3 regions of the Halobacillus sp. BAB-2008 genome follow, and region 2 is predicted to be linked to each of the others. Evidence: predicted binding sites of a transcription regulator. Region 2 holds the regulator's gene; each other region holds the start of a gene.
What was found. Region 2 encodes LexA, which represses DNA repair genes until DNA is damaged. Its sites were predicted from a motif close to CGAACATATGTTCG; they were not measured.
Positions count from the first base shown of each region.

Region 1 (5,432 bases), on a different contig from region 2:
ATGAAGATGAGCGAGGATATTAAATCCATTTTTTCACCTCCTCTTGCTATGAACTTGGTCCGTTTGTCGGCAAATACAAACGTTTCATTTTCAGTTTCGTTTAGGTAATATAAGGGTATAAAGATGAAAATGATACACATTCATTTTATGCTTGCGCATAAGGAATGTCAAGGAAACCCATCACGTATGTGCTGATATATTGAAATATTTTAAACTATCAGTATCTTTTTCACGTTTTCTTTTAGATTTTGTAAAGGTTATGTATAAAAAGCAGTGCTTTTCTGCACTGCTTTTTTGTGCTTTTTAAACGTCAAGCGTTTCCTGACTGTCAGCTTCCGGCGCTTCAACAGAAGGTTCATCCGCATCCATTCCGTAATGATCCCGAATCAAACGTTTTACTTCATCGTAAATTTCCACGTTTTCTTTCAGGAACTGTTTGGCATTTTCACGACCTTGGCCAAGTCGCTCCTCATTATAGGAATACCAGGATCCGCTCTTTTGAATGAGATCAAGGTCTGTACCGATGTCGATCAGTTCACCTTCTCTGGATATTCCCTCTCCATACATAATATCAACTTCTGCTTGTTTGAAAGGCGGAGCCACCTTGTTCTTCACGACTTTCAGACGGGTCTTGTTACCGACCATTTCATTCCCCTGTTTCAGCGTTTCTGCACGACGAACTTCCAAACGCACGGAAGAATAGAACTTCAGCGCACGACCGCCAGGTGTTGTTTCCGGGTTACCGAACATAACGCCGACTTTTTCACGAATTTGGTTAATGAAGATCGCTGTAGTCTTCGACTTATTTATAGCTCCGGAAAGCTTACGCAGTGCTTGGGACATCAAACGGGCCTGAAGACCAACGTGTGCATCTCCCATTTCTCCTTCAATCTCAGCTTTCGGGACCAGTGCGGCTACAGAGTCGATAACAACCATATCCACCGCACCGCTTCGTACGAGCGCCTCAGCAATCTCAAGCGCCTGCTCCCCGGTGTCAGGCTGGGACAGCAGTAACTCCTCAATGTCTACCCCGAGCGCCCTTGCATACACGGGATCGAGTGCGTGCTCCGCATCGATAAACGCTGCCTGTCCGCCTTTTCTTTGTGCCTCGGCAATCGCGTGAAGCGCTACCGTCGTTTTACCGGATGATTCCGGTCCATATATTTCTATAATTCTACCTCGCGGGTATCCACCGACACCCAACGCCACATCAAGAGCCAGAGAGCCACTGGATACTGTGTTCACCCGCTGTTCTGCACTTTCTCCGAGCTTCATGATGGAACCTTTACCGAACTGCTTTTCTATTTGACGCAATGCCATATCTAATGCTTGTTTACGATCACTCATACTATACCGCCTTTCCAAAATATCTATCCCTATCATAACTTGTTTTCTTCGATTTGCCAACTAAAAAGCGAATATTTGTTCCCTTTTTTTCAAAAAGAAAAGAGGTGCAATTTATGAGTTCCCCTCTGCGAAACTTCATAAACTGCACCCACCCGCTTCCATAAAGTGCTATTTCAGCCTTTGGAAAAGCAGCTCGAAGCCTTTCTTGACTGCCCGGTGCCTCACCTGCTCGCGAGCTCCATGGAAATAAAGCTCATGCACCTCCGGCTTCCTTTCGCCTATCTGCAGACCGATGTAGACCGTCCCGGGCGCTTTCCCTTCACTTTCCTCCGGCCCCGCTACTCCTGTAAAACTGATCCCGATGTCCGTGCGGAGAATTGCCTGTGCATTCAACGCCATCACTTCGGCACACTCATGACTGATGGTTCCAAATTCTTTGATGATAAAACTCGGCACCTGCAGAACTTGTTCCTTCGCTGCCGGAGTATAGGAAACGATACCTCCCTCGCATACAGCCGATGCTCCAGGGAGGGCGACAAGGTTCTCCATAAACATGCCGCCGGTAAAGCTTTCCGCAGATCCAATCGTGTAGTTCCTGCTCTCAAGCAGTTGTTTCACTTTTTCTTCAATCGTAACAGCGTCACTGCCATAATAGTGCCCGCCGACTCTTTCTAATATTTTTTCCTTCAGGCTTCAATACTTTGGAGCGCTTCAGCATCCGTTTCGCCGGTAGCCGTCAATCGCAGCCCGACCTCCCCTTCGCTTGCGAGAGGAGCGATAGTCGGGTTCGTCTGGGTGGATATAAGGTCGCTTAGTTCCGTTTCCAGCCTTGATTCCCCAATTCCTATAAAACGCATCATTTCTGACACGATCTGTGACTTCCATTCGAAGCGTTCCCGCAATTTCGGAAGAACTTCCTCTTCCATCAGCGCCTTCATTTCAGATGGGACTCCAGGAAGGAAGACCCATATCGTGCCTTCGTGCTCCACAATTTGGCCGGGTGCCATCCCTTTACTGTTGGTCAGCACTTCAGCCTGTTGGAATACATGGGACTGCTTCCGGTTATTCAGTGTCATAGGTCTTCCATTCCGCTCGAATACGGCAAGAATCTTCACCATGGAGGGCTCATGCTCTACGAGTTCCTGGCCAAAGATTTCCTGAGCGGCGTCTCTGGTCAAGTCATCCTCTGTAGGCCCGAGTCCGCCCGTTACAATGATGATGTCAGACCTTGCCCCCGCTGCTTTGAAGCATGTACGGACGCGGTCCATATTATCTCCGACCACTGTGTGACTATAAACCGGAAGACCGAGTGCAGCTAGTTCTTTTGAAATCCACTGAGCATTGGTGTTGGCAATTTGACCAAGCAAAAGCTCAGTCCCTACGGCAATGATTTCCGCCTTTTCCGCTCTCATTTAGAATCCCTCATCACATGCCAGTTCTTTTTGAAATAATCGTAGCCGGAATAAATCGTAATAATCAATGCTAAATAAAGCGCGATCAGCCCCATCGGAAAACCGATATAGGAGAACGGCCAATTGTGAAGCAGCAGCAAGGAGATTGCAATGATTTGAATCCATGTCTTCAATTTACCCATCTGACTTGCAGCAAGCACGCTTCCTTCTCCCGCCGCCACAAGTCGGAGTCCTGTAACTGCAAATTCGCGGCTGATGATAAGAATGACGATCCAAGCCGGAGCAAGACCGATTTCGACAAGCAGAATCAGCGCGGCACTTACGAGGAGCTTATCTGCTAAAGGATCGAGAAATTTACCGAGGTTCGTTACGAGATTGTATTTCCGTGCGATATATCCATCAATCCAGTCTGTCGTGGATGCAATGATGAACAGTACAGCACCCGCCAAATGGGATACAGGCAGCTCGTTTTCGCCGATATTCAAACTTCCCCAATTGAACGGTACGCTCATAAGGATAATAAAGATCGGGATAAGAAAAATTCTGGATAAGGTAATTTTGTTTGGTAAATTCATTTGTTCACACTCCTACATGAAATAAAGGAAAGACTGTCCCCGGTCAAACCTAGTGTTCCCGCAATCAGCGGAACACACGCGTGGACAGCCTTCCATAATTATTCTTGGTATTGAAGCAGCATTTTCTGCGTGGATTTCTCAGGGTCAGGAAATTCTATTACTTCATCGCCAATTTTCACGACGGTACCTGGTGCATTCCCTGTTTTAATATACAATTCATTCTGTCCATCAAATTCAAGAGATAAAGGCGATTCCCCTGTCGTGTACTCTTTAGGGGTAATCAAGTTTTCCCCGCCCTTCGGGGACTGTACTTCCAAGTACGCGGTTCCTTCCAATTCGATGGTTACCGACCGATCCTCCGCACCGGAAATGCTGTATACATGTTCCGGGAATCCTCCGGTACCTTCTTGCGTCAGCTCCGCGTTTAAAGCGGGTTCCTCGGCTTCGCTGTCGTCTTCTGCCGGTTGCTCTTCATCCTGAGGTGTCTCTCCTTCTTCCTGAGGCTCCTCTTCCGGAGTTTCTTCGTCCTCCTGTTCGCTGTCTGCGGGGACGCTGATTTCATTGTCCGACCCCTGTCCGTCCTCCGCCGTATCATCACTCGTGCCGCCGACACTCTGAATGACGATCCAGACTACAAACGCCACTGCCACGATCAAGGCCACGGTTAAGAACGTCGGCAGGAACTTAAACGACCGGGAGCTCTTTTGAGTTGCCTCATTTCTTGCCTTCTGAACCCGGCTGTATTGAATCGTCGGTTCTTCATCAAATGTAGGCAGTTCATTTTTGTGCTCTTCCATAATCATTTCCGGATCCAGCCCTACAGCAGATGCATACTCGCGTATAAAAGCACGGGTATAAAATTTCCCCGGAAGCACTTCAAATTGATTGTCCTCAATCGCCTTCAGGTATCGCTTCTGAATCTTGGTTGTATCCTGAAGGGCTTCCAAAGACAGGCTTTTTTCTTCTCGCGCCTCTTTAAGTCTCGCTCCTATTTCCATGTCTAACACCATCCAATTTCTAAAAATCGAACATGGAAAAACCATCGTTCATAGAAATACTCGGCTTTTCCACAGTTTCATACGTAATTTCTTCTTCTTCATTATTACGGAGTTCGATGATATAGTCGAAGTCATCCATTTTGTATTCCGTTTCCTGTACGAAAATATCGGGATGCTCAATAACCTTTGTTGCAGGAAGCCTCATGATTTCACGGACAAGCTGCCAGTGCTTTTCATTCGCTCTCCTTGCAGAAACGATTCCATCAATGATGTATAAATTATCTTCCCTGTACTCTTCATCAATCAGCTGATTACGAACCGTTTGTTTCAAAAGCGTACTCGAAACGAACAGCCATCGCTTATTGGCACAAACACTCGCCGCTACAACGGATTCTGTCTTCCCGACCCGAGGCATGCCACGGATCCCGATCAATTTATGACCTTCCTTCATAAATAACTCTGCCATGAAGTCAACTAAGAGTCCTAAGTCTTCTCTGTTGAAACGGAACGTCTTCCGATCATCGATGTCACTATGTATATAACGCCCATGTCTTACTGCCAGGCGGTCTCTAAGCTTTGGCTTACGGAGTTTCGTCACCTTAATCGTATCCATCGTATTCAGGATGGAACGAAGCCTTGTGATCTGCTCTTCATCTTTGCAGAGCAAGAGCATGCCACGATGGGAGTTCTCCACACCGTTAATCGTGACGATGTTAATCGCCATCATTCCCAGCAAGGATGATATGTCACCGAGAAGGCCGGGACGGTTGTATTGTATTTCATATTCTAAGTACCATTCTTTCTTCTCCATAACACAACTCCTCTGGAAAAAATGTCGTGATTTGTCAAAGCAAGTGATAACTCTTTATCTATCATAAAGGATTTTCTTGAAATAGGAAAGGATGGAACCACAGAATTGCACAAAAAAATACATCCATCAAAAATAAACTTTAGAATAAGGTAAAGTAAAAAATCCGCACAAGAGACCCTGTGCGGATTTTTCCGGTTACGCCTGGTTGCCTTCGTTTTGAACAAGCTTGACCATCATGTTAGCGATCGCATGCTGCTCCTGTTCATCTGCAACATTCCACAAATCACGA
Region 1 is NZ_ANPF01000095.1:16,879-22,310, reverse strand. Features, by position in the region: gene rny (ribonuclease Y) at 1-29, opposite strand, end outside; gene recA (recombinase RecA) at 304-1,347, opposite strand; gene D479_RS21360 (nicotinamide-nucleotide amidohydrolase family protein) at 1,516-1,965, opposite strand; gene D479_RS21355 (CinA family nicotinamide mononucleotide deamidase-related protein) at 2,034-2,759, opposite strand; gene pgsA (CDP-diacylglycerol--glycerol-3-phosphate 3-phosphatidyltransferase) at 2,756-3,334, opposite strand; gene D479_RS18405 (helix-turn-helix domain-containing protein) at 3,433-4,332, opposite strand; gene D479_RS18400 (DUF3388 domain-containing protein) at 4,352-5,143, opposite strand; gene D479_RS18395 (DUF3243 domain-containing protein) at 5,339-5,432, opposite strand, start outside.
Region 1: recA (recombinase RecA) is a predicted target of LexA. The motif match lies at 1,416-1,429, and genes of this name have one in related genera.

Region 2 (5,432 bases):
TCGGAAATCTGAAGTTCGCCTTCATGAGTAAGGGAATAAACCTTAACCCCAAGCCTGTTAAGCTGATGGAAAAGGGCTATCTTCGTATTCCCTCTTCCGAGCCTCGTCTCATCCTGAATCAGCAATGCATCCGCCTGTCTTGAAGAAAGGTACTCCAAAACAGAAAAAAATACCTTCTCTTTCTATTTCGTAGCCGCTTGCCTGTTCTTCAATGCAATCGACAATTTCCAACCCGTGATTTTCTGCCATGGCAGTCAATTCCGCCCTCTGGCGTTTTAACGATGAGATCTGCGCCTCTTTTTCCGTGCTGACGCGGCAGTACAAGACAACCTTCATCTACAATAAACCCCTCTCTTATCCGCTCGTTACCATAGAATAATAGAGAAAAGCGAAGCTGACAACAAACAAAATGATGTACGTGACGTCCAGTTTGGATAGTTTATTGAACATGTGAACCCCTCCATATTAAGAACGAACGTTCCTAAGAACCTGTGTTCGCATTTGATATTTTTAATTATATACGAATGTACGTTCCTGTCAACGACTTTTTTCGAACGCTTGTTTGTGTTTTTTTGCCCTCCATGGTACAATGTGGTTACTATAATCCTATGTACGAGGTGCTAATCTATGAATAAACTTTCCAAGCGGCAGCAAGAAATACTAGATTTCATAAAAGAACAGGTAGTGTTAAAAGGGTATCCACCATCCGTTAGGGAAATCGGACAGTCTGTGGGTCTTGCTTCCAGCTCGACTGTGCACGGACACTTATCAAGGCTTGAGAAAAAAGGCTTTATCCGTCGGGACCCTACGAAACCGCGGGCAATTGAAGTTATTGAATTAGAAGAGGATCACAGTATTCCCAGAAGCGAGGTCGCCTATGCCCCTGTGATCGGTAAGGTCACAGCAGGGTCTCCCATCACCGCTGTCGAAAATATTGAAGAGTACGTTCCACTCCCGGATACGCTTGCAGGAACGGACGACAACACATTTGTGCTCATCGTACAGGGAGAGAGTATGATAGAAGCAGGAATCCTGGACGGAGATATGGTAGTAGTCAGACAGCAGCAGACAGCTCAGAACGGTGACATTGTCGTCGCTATGACAGAGGAAGAAGAAGCTACGGTGAAACGCTTCTTCAAAGAAAAGAACCACATCAGGCTTCAGCCGGAAAATGCGACAATGGAACCGATTATACTAAATGATGTTTCCATTTTAGGACGAGTTGTCGGTTTATACCGGACGGTGCATTAAAATAGAAAGAAGCGGCGGCCGTTTTAAGCCCCGCTTCTTTTCTCTGTTCCTTTATTTTTACGAAAAACTGCCACGGCAAGAATTCCATCCCATCTGAACGTTCTTACTTGTTTCCGTGTATAACAATAAGCCACGCAACAGGCTTCCTCCATCCTTATAACTCGAATTAATCGTTGAGAAATAGATTGATCACGGGCATGATAAATAATTTCCAACGGTAAATGCTCTATCATAGAACGGTTTAATAATTGGTGCATACGCATCACCTCATTACGAACATTTGTTCTTTTATTGTATGAAGAATGACGCTGAAAGTATACCGGGAAATCCTGGGCCGTTCATCGTTTTAAATAATTTTCGATCTTTCGGGCTGTCTCCAGACGCGTCGCTCCGGATAGATCAACAAAATTGGACCCTTTTAAGCCAGCCGTTCCCCCACCGGCAACGATTATCTTTTTAGCCACTTGGCGCCTCTCTGCCGTACGCCTTAACGCAATCATTGCATTTTCCCGAATAGCAAGTGTCTCCACAGCAGGGAAATCAGCAAATGAATTGATGACAACTGCAACCTCTTCCATTTCATCATCCTCCATTTTTTTGAGGGCTTCTTCCATTGCCCTTTTTGTATTTGGCCCATAATATCCATCGACTGTTAAACCCTGATCCCTCTGAAAAGCTTTGACAGCTGTCTCTGTAGCTGGACCGAAGGAACCATCGGCCCCGTAGCCTCCCATGGAATAGCCCAATTTCAATAAATTGCGCTGCAGCACACGTACCGCTTCTCCCGTATCCCCAAGAGAAAGGTAATTTTTGTCGATCGTTTCACCGACTCCTTTAAAAGCCACACCGAAGTACTCACAGATTCCCTGCGCGTGTTCCTTTGCTACTTCTTGTTGAAAAGCTTCATTAATCATTAACAATGCCTCACGTTTGTTATCCATGTAACCGTTCTCGGTCAGAATTGCCGGCATGTCTGTTTCTCTCAACACATGAAAATTGGCTTCTTTTACACCGCGCCAGTTCTGTTGCGTCCCTCGCCGTAAATACTTGCCGACAAGCGCTGCCAATCTGCCAGCCTCCCGATTCAAAGAACCCGGATACACATATACTTCAATTCCGCTGGGATCTGATCCACCGAAAGAACCGTCAAATGCGTTGTAATGCACGGACACGTAAATATCTGCATTGTACCTGTTCGCTTCTGCTGTTCTTGTCGTAAGAGGGGTATCCGCATCTGTGGGTGCAACAAGCAGCACACGGAAGCCATGGTATAAAAGAATATCTGAGAGATAAGCAACGACCTTTCTATTAAACTCATTCTCTTTAATTTGACGCCCCAGCTCAGGTATATACGGCGTTCTCTTCCCAGGAGTCTCCATCCCATGTCCATCATCCAAAGCAACCAACCTGCCGTTCCAGCTTCCGCTTGGATAGACTAATCTTGCCATAATGATCTCCTTTACTAATCTATTAATTTCCTTTGCAAATATTTAGCAATAGTAACTACTTCTATGTAACAAGATTATGCTCACTCTTGTCCTTTGGTTCCATTTTGCCGCAACATAGGGCACATATATCCGCTTCTGTCCCTTACTAAAGCCCAAAAATCATACAAAAGGAGCGCTCCGTTCTGTTCACGGCCGCTCCCTTATATCTATCTATATAATTTCTTGCAAGTGATTGGCTCTTACCTCCAACTCTTCCCCGTCTCCGACAAGCTCATGATAAATCTCACTTGCAGACTTAATTTGTGATAAAGCAGCCTCCACATCTTTTTGTATCTTCACCGTTCCCTTTGTGATATTTTCTATTTCATTAGTAATGCTTTCTACATTTTCATTCACTTCGCTGATGGATTTTTCCACTTTATTCGATAATTTACGCACTTCTTTTGCAACGACATCGAATCCTCTCCCATGCTCTCCCGCACGCGCAGCTTCAATTGCGGCGTTTAATGACAACAAGTTTGTCTGAGAAGCAATATCACGAATGGTCTTAACCACTCCCTGGATCTTAGTTGTTTGAATACCAAGCTCCCCAAGCGTTTCCGTGTTTTCAGAAGATATCGAAGAAATCTGATCTACTCTGTCACTTAAATCATTCTGAAAGGCTAATCCTTGGACCGCCTTTTCATTTAATGTGTAAGACATATCCTTCAACCTGCCGACAAGATCCTGAAGTCCCTGCTGCCGCTCTGATATGTCTGTTGCAACTTTTAATATTCCACTGACCATTCCATTCTCCCATACAGGCATGTAGGTTGCTTCCAGCCAAATTTCTGCTCCTCGCCTGTTCTTTCTGAGAATTTTATTCTGAAAACTCTTCCCGGTTCTCAAATTTTCCCAAAAAAGCAGATACTCTGCACTTTCAGAAAAGTTCCGGAAACAGAACTCCTTATGATCCTTCCCTATAATTTCCCGGTTCGAGTTGTACCCCATTGTATCAGCAAACCGATCATTGACATAACGCACCTTGCGATCAGTTCCAAAATATATCATCGCCAAATTATCGTTGATGGATCGAAACAAGCGCTCTTCTATAACATCTCTATCTGCTGCACTAACCATTTCATTCCCCTTACTCTTTATTTATTTTGTTTCTTTCGTATAGGTATTTTACCCTATTCAAAAAACTAAAAACCACCCCGGGTACATTATTACCACTTGAATGCTCTCCGTCTAAGACCAAAACCAGACATCTTTATGGACGGAAGAATCAGCATAGGAGGTTTTCTATTTGTAAGCATACCTCTTTTATGTGAAAACGGATGTAATAAAAGCTATAGAACAAAAACAATCAGAATAGTTAAATAAAACTATTCTGAGGAAGTTAATCATTTTATACCGTATAATAATATTCAAATCCAGGCATTAAGGAGGGATAGTGTGGATAAGTTAATGGATAAGTTAATTCGTTTGTATGACGATATCGACGGGGATCGCACGAATGACGAACAACTCAAGTTAATGGATGAAATGCTTCGTCGTATAAGGGAATTAAAACAAATAAATGAAACGTTACAGGCTCAAGTGGATACTTACGAAGATTTGATTATAAGATTAATAAAAGAAGGCTAAGCGGTCATTCCTTCTCACTGAGGTAAGAATCTCCCGGAGCGAAGGCTCAGGGGGAATGGAAGCAACACAATCCAGTCAAACACGGCGTAAACAAACGTTCGTAAACATACTCTACGTAACTAACGTTGTTCATTTAAGAAAACTTTAGATTATGGAGGATGCAGGGAATGGCTGATTCACTTGTTGATTTTAGTTTCCCTCATCGCTTCTATATAATTTCAAACTCAAATAGCCTCAGGGACTAATACAATCCCCCCCATTTTCCCTGTATCTTTAAAATATGTCTGGGTTCCCCTGGCTTCTTCCAGAGGAAATGTACGATCAAATACCGGCTTAATTCTTCCTGACGCTAAGTTGAAAATATGATTATGATATGTGCTTCTTTTTTCCCTAACCTACCTTTTATTTCCTCACCCTCAGCATAACGAAAGGCTTCTGGAAATCAGCTTATAAGAATTACTATAAATAATATTGCAGGGCGCTCTCACATCCCTGTAGGCATTCAACTTCCAGATGTACTGTCATTCATCAACCTGCACCTTTTAAAGGTTAAACATATGTAAACCCACTTGGATCTTGCATATAAAAAAACCCCGAGGCTTAGAGCCCCAAGGGTTTTAAGGTTTAATACGTTTGCAGATATTGCTCTCTTTCCCACGGATGAACCTGTGTGCGGAACATATCCCATTCGATTTCCTTTGCTTCAATGAAGTGTTCGAAAAGGTGCTCTCCAAGAGCTTCCACCATGATCGAATCTTTTTGCAGCTCTACAAGGGCATCGTAAAGGGTTGCGGGCAGATCTTTCACACCGTGCGCTTCCCGTTCTTTTTTGTCCATGACATAGATGTTGCGATCAACCGGAGCCGGTGCTTCCAGCTTATTCTTCACCCCATCGAGGCCAGCGGACAACAGGACTGCCATTGCCATATAAGGGTTTGCGGATGGGTCGACACTCCTCACTTCAATTCGCGTGCTCAACCCACGGGATGTAGGTACGCGGACGAGGGGACTGCGGTTTTGTCCGGACCAAGCAACGTAGCAAGGTGCCTCATAGCCAGGAACGAGACGCTTATAGGAGTTTACAGTAGGGTTCGTCACAGCAGT
Region 2 is NZ_ANPF01000106.1:8,122-13,553, forward strand. Features, by position in the region: partial or broken gene D479_RS19100 (recombinase family protein) at 1-336, opposite strand, end outside; gene lexA (transcriptional repressor LexA) at 628-1,251, shown strand; gene D479_RS20505 (hypothetical protein) at 1,275-1,508, opposite strand; gene D479_RS20060 (N-acetylmuramoyl-L-alanine amidase) at 1,590-2,699, opposite strand; gene D479_RS21260 (methyl-accepting chemotaxis protein) at 2,910-3,818, opposite strand; gene D479_RS19120 (hypothetical protein) at 4,137-4,328, shown strand; gene glnA (type I glutamate--ammonia ligase) at 4,953-5,432, opposite strand, start outside.

Region 3 (5,432 bases), on a different contig from region 2:
TTCCCAAAGCTGATCTGCGTTCATTTCCCCTAAACCTTTGTAACGTTGGATCGAATAACCATTCTTGAATTCTTTTAATAATTTCTGCATGCCTTCTTCATCCCAGGCGTATTCGACTTTCTCCTTCTTGCCTTTGCCTTTACTCACCTTATACAACGGCGGGAGAGCGATGAAGACTTTGCCAGCTTCTACAAGCGGCCTCATATAACGAAAGAAGAACGTCAAAAGAAGCACCTGAATGTGCGCTCCGTCAGTGTCCGCATCGGTCATGATGACGATTTTATCGTAATTGCAGTCTTCTAATGTGAAGTCTCCTCCGACACCCGCACCGATTGTGTGAATGATCGTGGAAATCTCTTCATTTTTAAAGATGTCAGCAATCTTGGCTTTTTCTGTATTGATAACTTTACCACGAAGCGGAAGGACAGCCTGGAATTTTCGATCCCTTCCTTGTTTCGCTGAACCACCGGCAGAATCACCCTCTACAAGATAGAGCTCATTCTTCTGTGCGTTCTTCGACTGGGCAGGAGTCAGCTTCCCGCTCAACAACGTATCTTTGCGCTTCCTCTTCTTGCCGGATCTCGCATCTTCCCTTGCTTTACGAGCAGCCTCTCTTGCCTCTTTAGCTTTGATCGCTTTTTTAATCAGCATGGAAGAAATGTCCGGATTCTCTTCCAGGAAGTAGGAAAGCTTCTCAGCGATGACACTGTCCAAGGCTGATCTTGCTTCCGATGTCCCGAGCTTGCTCTTTGTCTGGCCTTCAAACTGCAGCAGCTCTTCAGGGATACGCGCAGAAATGACAGCTGTAAACCCTTCTCTGATATCGTTACCTTCCAGGTTCTTATCCTTATCCTTCAACAGCTGTGCTCTTCTTGCATAGTCATTAAAAATACGTGTAATCGCTGTCTTCGCTCCCGACTCGTGGGTACCGCCGTCTTTCGTCCGTACATTGTTTACGAAGGACAAGATGTTCTCAGCAAAACCATCATTGAATTGAAAAGCGAAATCCAATTCAATACCGGACTGGCTGCCCTCAAATGACACGACAGGATGAAGCGTATCTTTCTCCTCGTTTAAGTAACCGACGAACGACTCCAACCCATCGTTATATTGATAAACTTCCTGAACTTTTTCATTCCGTTCATCAACCAGGATGATTCGGAACCCCTTTAGAAGAAAAGCCGCTTCGCGAAGCCTTTCCGATAACGTTTCCAGGTTGAACTTCGTAACTGAGAAAATGGTCGGATCAGGCTTAAATCGGATGGTCGTACCTGTCTTCCGCGTCTTCCCTTTATTCTCAAGAGACGTAACCGGAACACCGCCGTTCTCGAACCGTTGATAGAACTTCTCTCCGTCCCTGGCAATATGAACTTCCAGCCATTCCGAAAGAGCATTTACAACAGAAGCACCTACGCCATGCAGACCTCCCGACGACTTATAACCGCCTTGACCGAATTTCCCTCCGGCGTGCAGGACAGTCAAGATGACTTCCGGGGTCGGCTTTCCTGTTTTATGCATTCCCGTCGGCATTCCGCGCGCTTCATCCTCGACAGAAACACTTCCATCTTTGTGGAGCGTGACAGTCATTTGTTCGCCGAAACCAGACAATGCTTCATCGATGGCGTTATCGACGATTTCATAGACAAGGTGATGGAGTCCGCGATGATCGGTGGATCCGATATACATCCCCGGCCGCTTTCGGACAGCCTCCAGTCCCTCTAGTACTTGTATGGAATCATCTGTGTATGTTTGATTTTGACTCGACAATTTACCATCGGCTCCTTTCTTAACCAACAACTATTACCATAATAGAACAAACGTTCGATTGTGTAAACGAATTTTACATATGGAACCTCAAGAGACCCTATGGAATAAGTCAGGGATTACCTTGACCTTTCTTATACCCCCTAAGAGAAGCTTGTTGTTCATTCAAAAAAAGTGTATTGCACTGACAACAAAAAACATCGCTTGTTATATTGTAGCGATTTTATATGGTTTCGCAAACATAATTCTTCCAAAAAAAACGAAAAAACCCCCGCAGATGCAGGGATTTAAACGAAAAATCACAGATATATCATCGATAAAGGGCATGAGCCACTTTGATACACAAATCCATGATGACAAGTTTGGAATCATCTTTCAGTATATCATAAGCTCCCTCGTGAATAACGCCTTGTTGAGCCCAGAACGCTTTCGCATTGACGTTTTTGGCTTCTTCAGCGATTTCAGGAAGATATTCAGAACGTCGAAAGACATTGATAATGTCAATGGGTCCCTCCACCTCCGCAAGGCTTGCTACTGCTTTTTGACCGAGCACTTCCTCAACAGCCGGATTGACGGGGATGATTTCATAACCTGCCTGCTGCATCGCCTCGCTTACCTGATACGATGTACGGTGCGGCTTATCAGAGAGGCCGATGACGGCAATACGCTTCGAGTTTTGGAGCAGTTCTTTTATCTCTTGTTTCGATGGATTTTGAAAGGTCACGTTAACGCCTCCTATTCTTCGATTAAACCTTCCTCAACCAAATATTCGCTTGCAACATCAGCCGGGGAACGGTCTTCATAATCTACCTGATAGTTCATTTCTCTCATTTCTTCATCGGAGATCTTTCCTGACAACTGATTCAGGATTTCCTCAAGCTCCGGATGCTCTTCCAGTGTTTCCTGCTTCATCAATGGTGCACTTGATAAGGCGGGAAAAGGTTCTTCGTATCCTCCAACACTTTTAGGTTTAATTCTACCATATAACTATCCGTGGCATAAGCGTCAATGATATCCACATCTCCGCTCGATATAGCACCTTGACGGAGACCGGGATCCATGGTCCTCACTTCGGCAAGATCGAGCCCGTACAGCTCTTTCATCCCTTGATAGCCGTCTTGTCGGTCGTTAAATTCCAAGGTGAAACCTGCAGTCAGCTGATCTTCCACAGCTTTTAAATCTTCCATGGTTTCCAGGTTGTAACGTTCTGCTATTTCTTCCGTGGTGGCAACCGTGTACGTATTATTAAATGCCATCGGCTCCAAATAAGCCATATCGTACGTTTCTGCCATCCCACGCTTTGCCTGAAGATAGACTTCCTTCTTATCGTTGCTTTCTGCCTCTTCATCAAGGAGGGATACAATGGCTGTTCCGGTGAACTCCGGATAGATATCAATACTTCCTTCCTCGAGTGCACTGAAGACCAGGTCCGTTTTCCCTAAATTAGCCTGCAAGCCGACTTGGAGGTCGGTCTCGTCTTCTATCAAAAGCTTATACATATTAATAAGGATAGCAGGCTCCGATCCAAGCTTGGCACCGAGAACAAGGTCATCTTTCCCTTTGCCTCCGAATGCGAGCGGCCCCACAGCGATAAGTGCAGCGATTACCAATAAACTGATTAATGATCGGAATCCGGACTTCGCTGATGTTCGTTCAAATAAACGCAAAATCAAATCGAGAAGGATGGCAAGCAGCGCCGCAGGTATCGCACCAAGAAGAATGAGATTGGCATCGCCGCCGCGGTCGAGCCCAAGCAGAATTAGATCACCGAGCCCGCCTGCTCCGATTAAGGCTGCAATGGTCGTCGTCCCTACGATCAGGACCATAGACGTCCTTATTCCTGCCATAATGATCGGCATCGCCAAAGGCAGTTCCACTTTAGACAACCTTCGGAAAGAGGACATGCCCATACCTGTAGCCGCTTCCTTCAAAGCAGGATCGACCCCTTTGATACCTGTGTACGTGTTACGCAGGATCGGAAGTAGTCCGTAGGCGGTCAAAGCAATAACTGCCGGTGTCTGACCGATCCCGAACAGCGGAATAAGAAAAGCCAGGACGGCAAGGCTGGGGATCGTTTGCAGGACTGCCGTAAGTCCGATGATCGGTTCTGCAATTTTCTGTTTGCGCGTCAACAGTAAACCGAGAGGGACAGAAATCAACGTAGCAATGACGAGTGATATAATGGAGATTTGCAGATGTTCCCATATCTTCTCAAGCAGAATGTCCTGTCTCTGGCTGAACACTTCGATGAATTGATTCATACCTCTTCCTCCTTCGACTGGCTTTTGAGAAAGAGAACGATATCTTTATAGGACAGTGTTCCGATCAGCTTATTGCCGCGAACGACAGGCAGGCTGTCATACTTGTGTTTCTCAAACAGGGCAACTGCATCTTTCAAGACCATCCCATTATCCAGTTCCGGAACAACCTCCCGGCGTCCATCCATGACTGCTCCGCCGTTCGTACCATCGGACTTGCGAAGATGAAACATTCCATGAGTCGGTACACGGCCGCTCTCGTAATCGTCCACAGAATAAACAGCATCGTCGGATTGTTCCATAATGACGTCGACCGCCGTCTGCCACGGTGTTTTTCTTGAGCCGATGAAATCCTCCACGAAGCTGTTCACCGGGTTAAGGACAAGGTTTTGCGGGGTGTCCAGTTGGACGATTTCCCCTTCTTTCATCAAGCAGATCCGATCCCCGAGTGCCAGTGCCTCATCCATATCATGGGTAACGAAAACAATCGTCTTCTTAATCTCCTGCTGAAGCGAACGTATATCCTTTTGAAGCTGCTCTCTGCTGATCGGATCGAGAGCACTGAACGGTTCGTCCATCAAAATGATTTCAGGATCGGCAGCGAGAGCACGTATGACACCGACCCTTTGCTGCTGACCACCGGACAATTCACTCGGCTTACGCTTCCTGTGTTTATCAGGGTCCAGTCCGACCATATGCATCAGCTCATCGATACGGGCCGATAGATCTTTTTTCTTCCATTTTTTCATCTCGGGTACTACGGCAATATTCTCTTCGATGGTCATATGTGGAAACAGAGCGATTTCCTGCAGGACATAACCGATGTTCCAGCGCAGTTCATGAATGTTGTACTCTTTAATATCCTTGTTATGTATCTCTATTAATCCTTCCGTCGGTTCAATGAGACGATTGATCATTTTCATCGTCGTCGTTTTTCCGCATCCGCTCGGCCCGATGAGGGCGAGAAGTTCTCCTTCGCGAACGTCAAAATTAACGTCTTTTAACGCCGTGGTTCCGTCCGGATAGGTTTTTGTCACATCTTTAAACGTAATCATCGTTTTCCTCCTGTAAACAAGTTAGCTGGCATCATATTTATATATCCATTTTCCTATATGGATAAACCTTCAGCGGAAAGTTTGGTCTGTCAAATCCCCCCATGTTCGTTTCCCCTATCCATTTATCTAAGAACTGCTCCAAAAAAACTTGTAATGAACCGTTCAATTGGTATAATAAAGAGTCGTCGGAGCGACCCTCGCTCCCTTTAATCAGTACATACTAGAAATGCAGAAAATTGGACCAACAGCCTTTTCCTTTGCCCTCGCAGCAGGAAAAAAGTATTTGGACAGACAGTTCTTTAACTGGACTACACATGATAAACTATTACTATGAAAGGAGATGAACGCCATGGAG
Region 3 is NZ_ANPF01000065.1:17,991-23,422, forward strand. Features, by position in the region: gene parE (DNA topoisomerase IV subunit B) at 1-1,767, opposite strand, end outside; gene D479_RS14005 (CoA-binding protein) at 2,075-2,488, opposite strand; partial or broken gene D479_RS14010 (ABC transporter permease/substrate-binding protein) at 2,500-4,025, opposite strand; gene D479_RS14015 (ABC transporter ATP-binding protein) at 4,022-5,077, opposite strand; gene plsY (glycerol-3-phosphate 1-O-acyltransferase PlsY) at 5,427-5,432, shown strand, end outside.
Region 3: parE (DNA topoisomerase IV subunit B) is a predicted target of LexA. The motif match lies at 1,811-1,824, and genes of this name have one in related genera.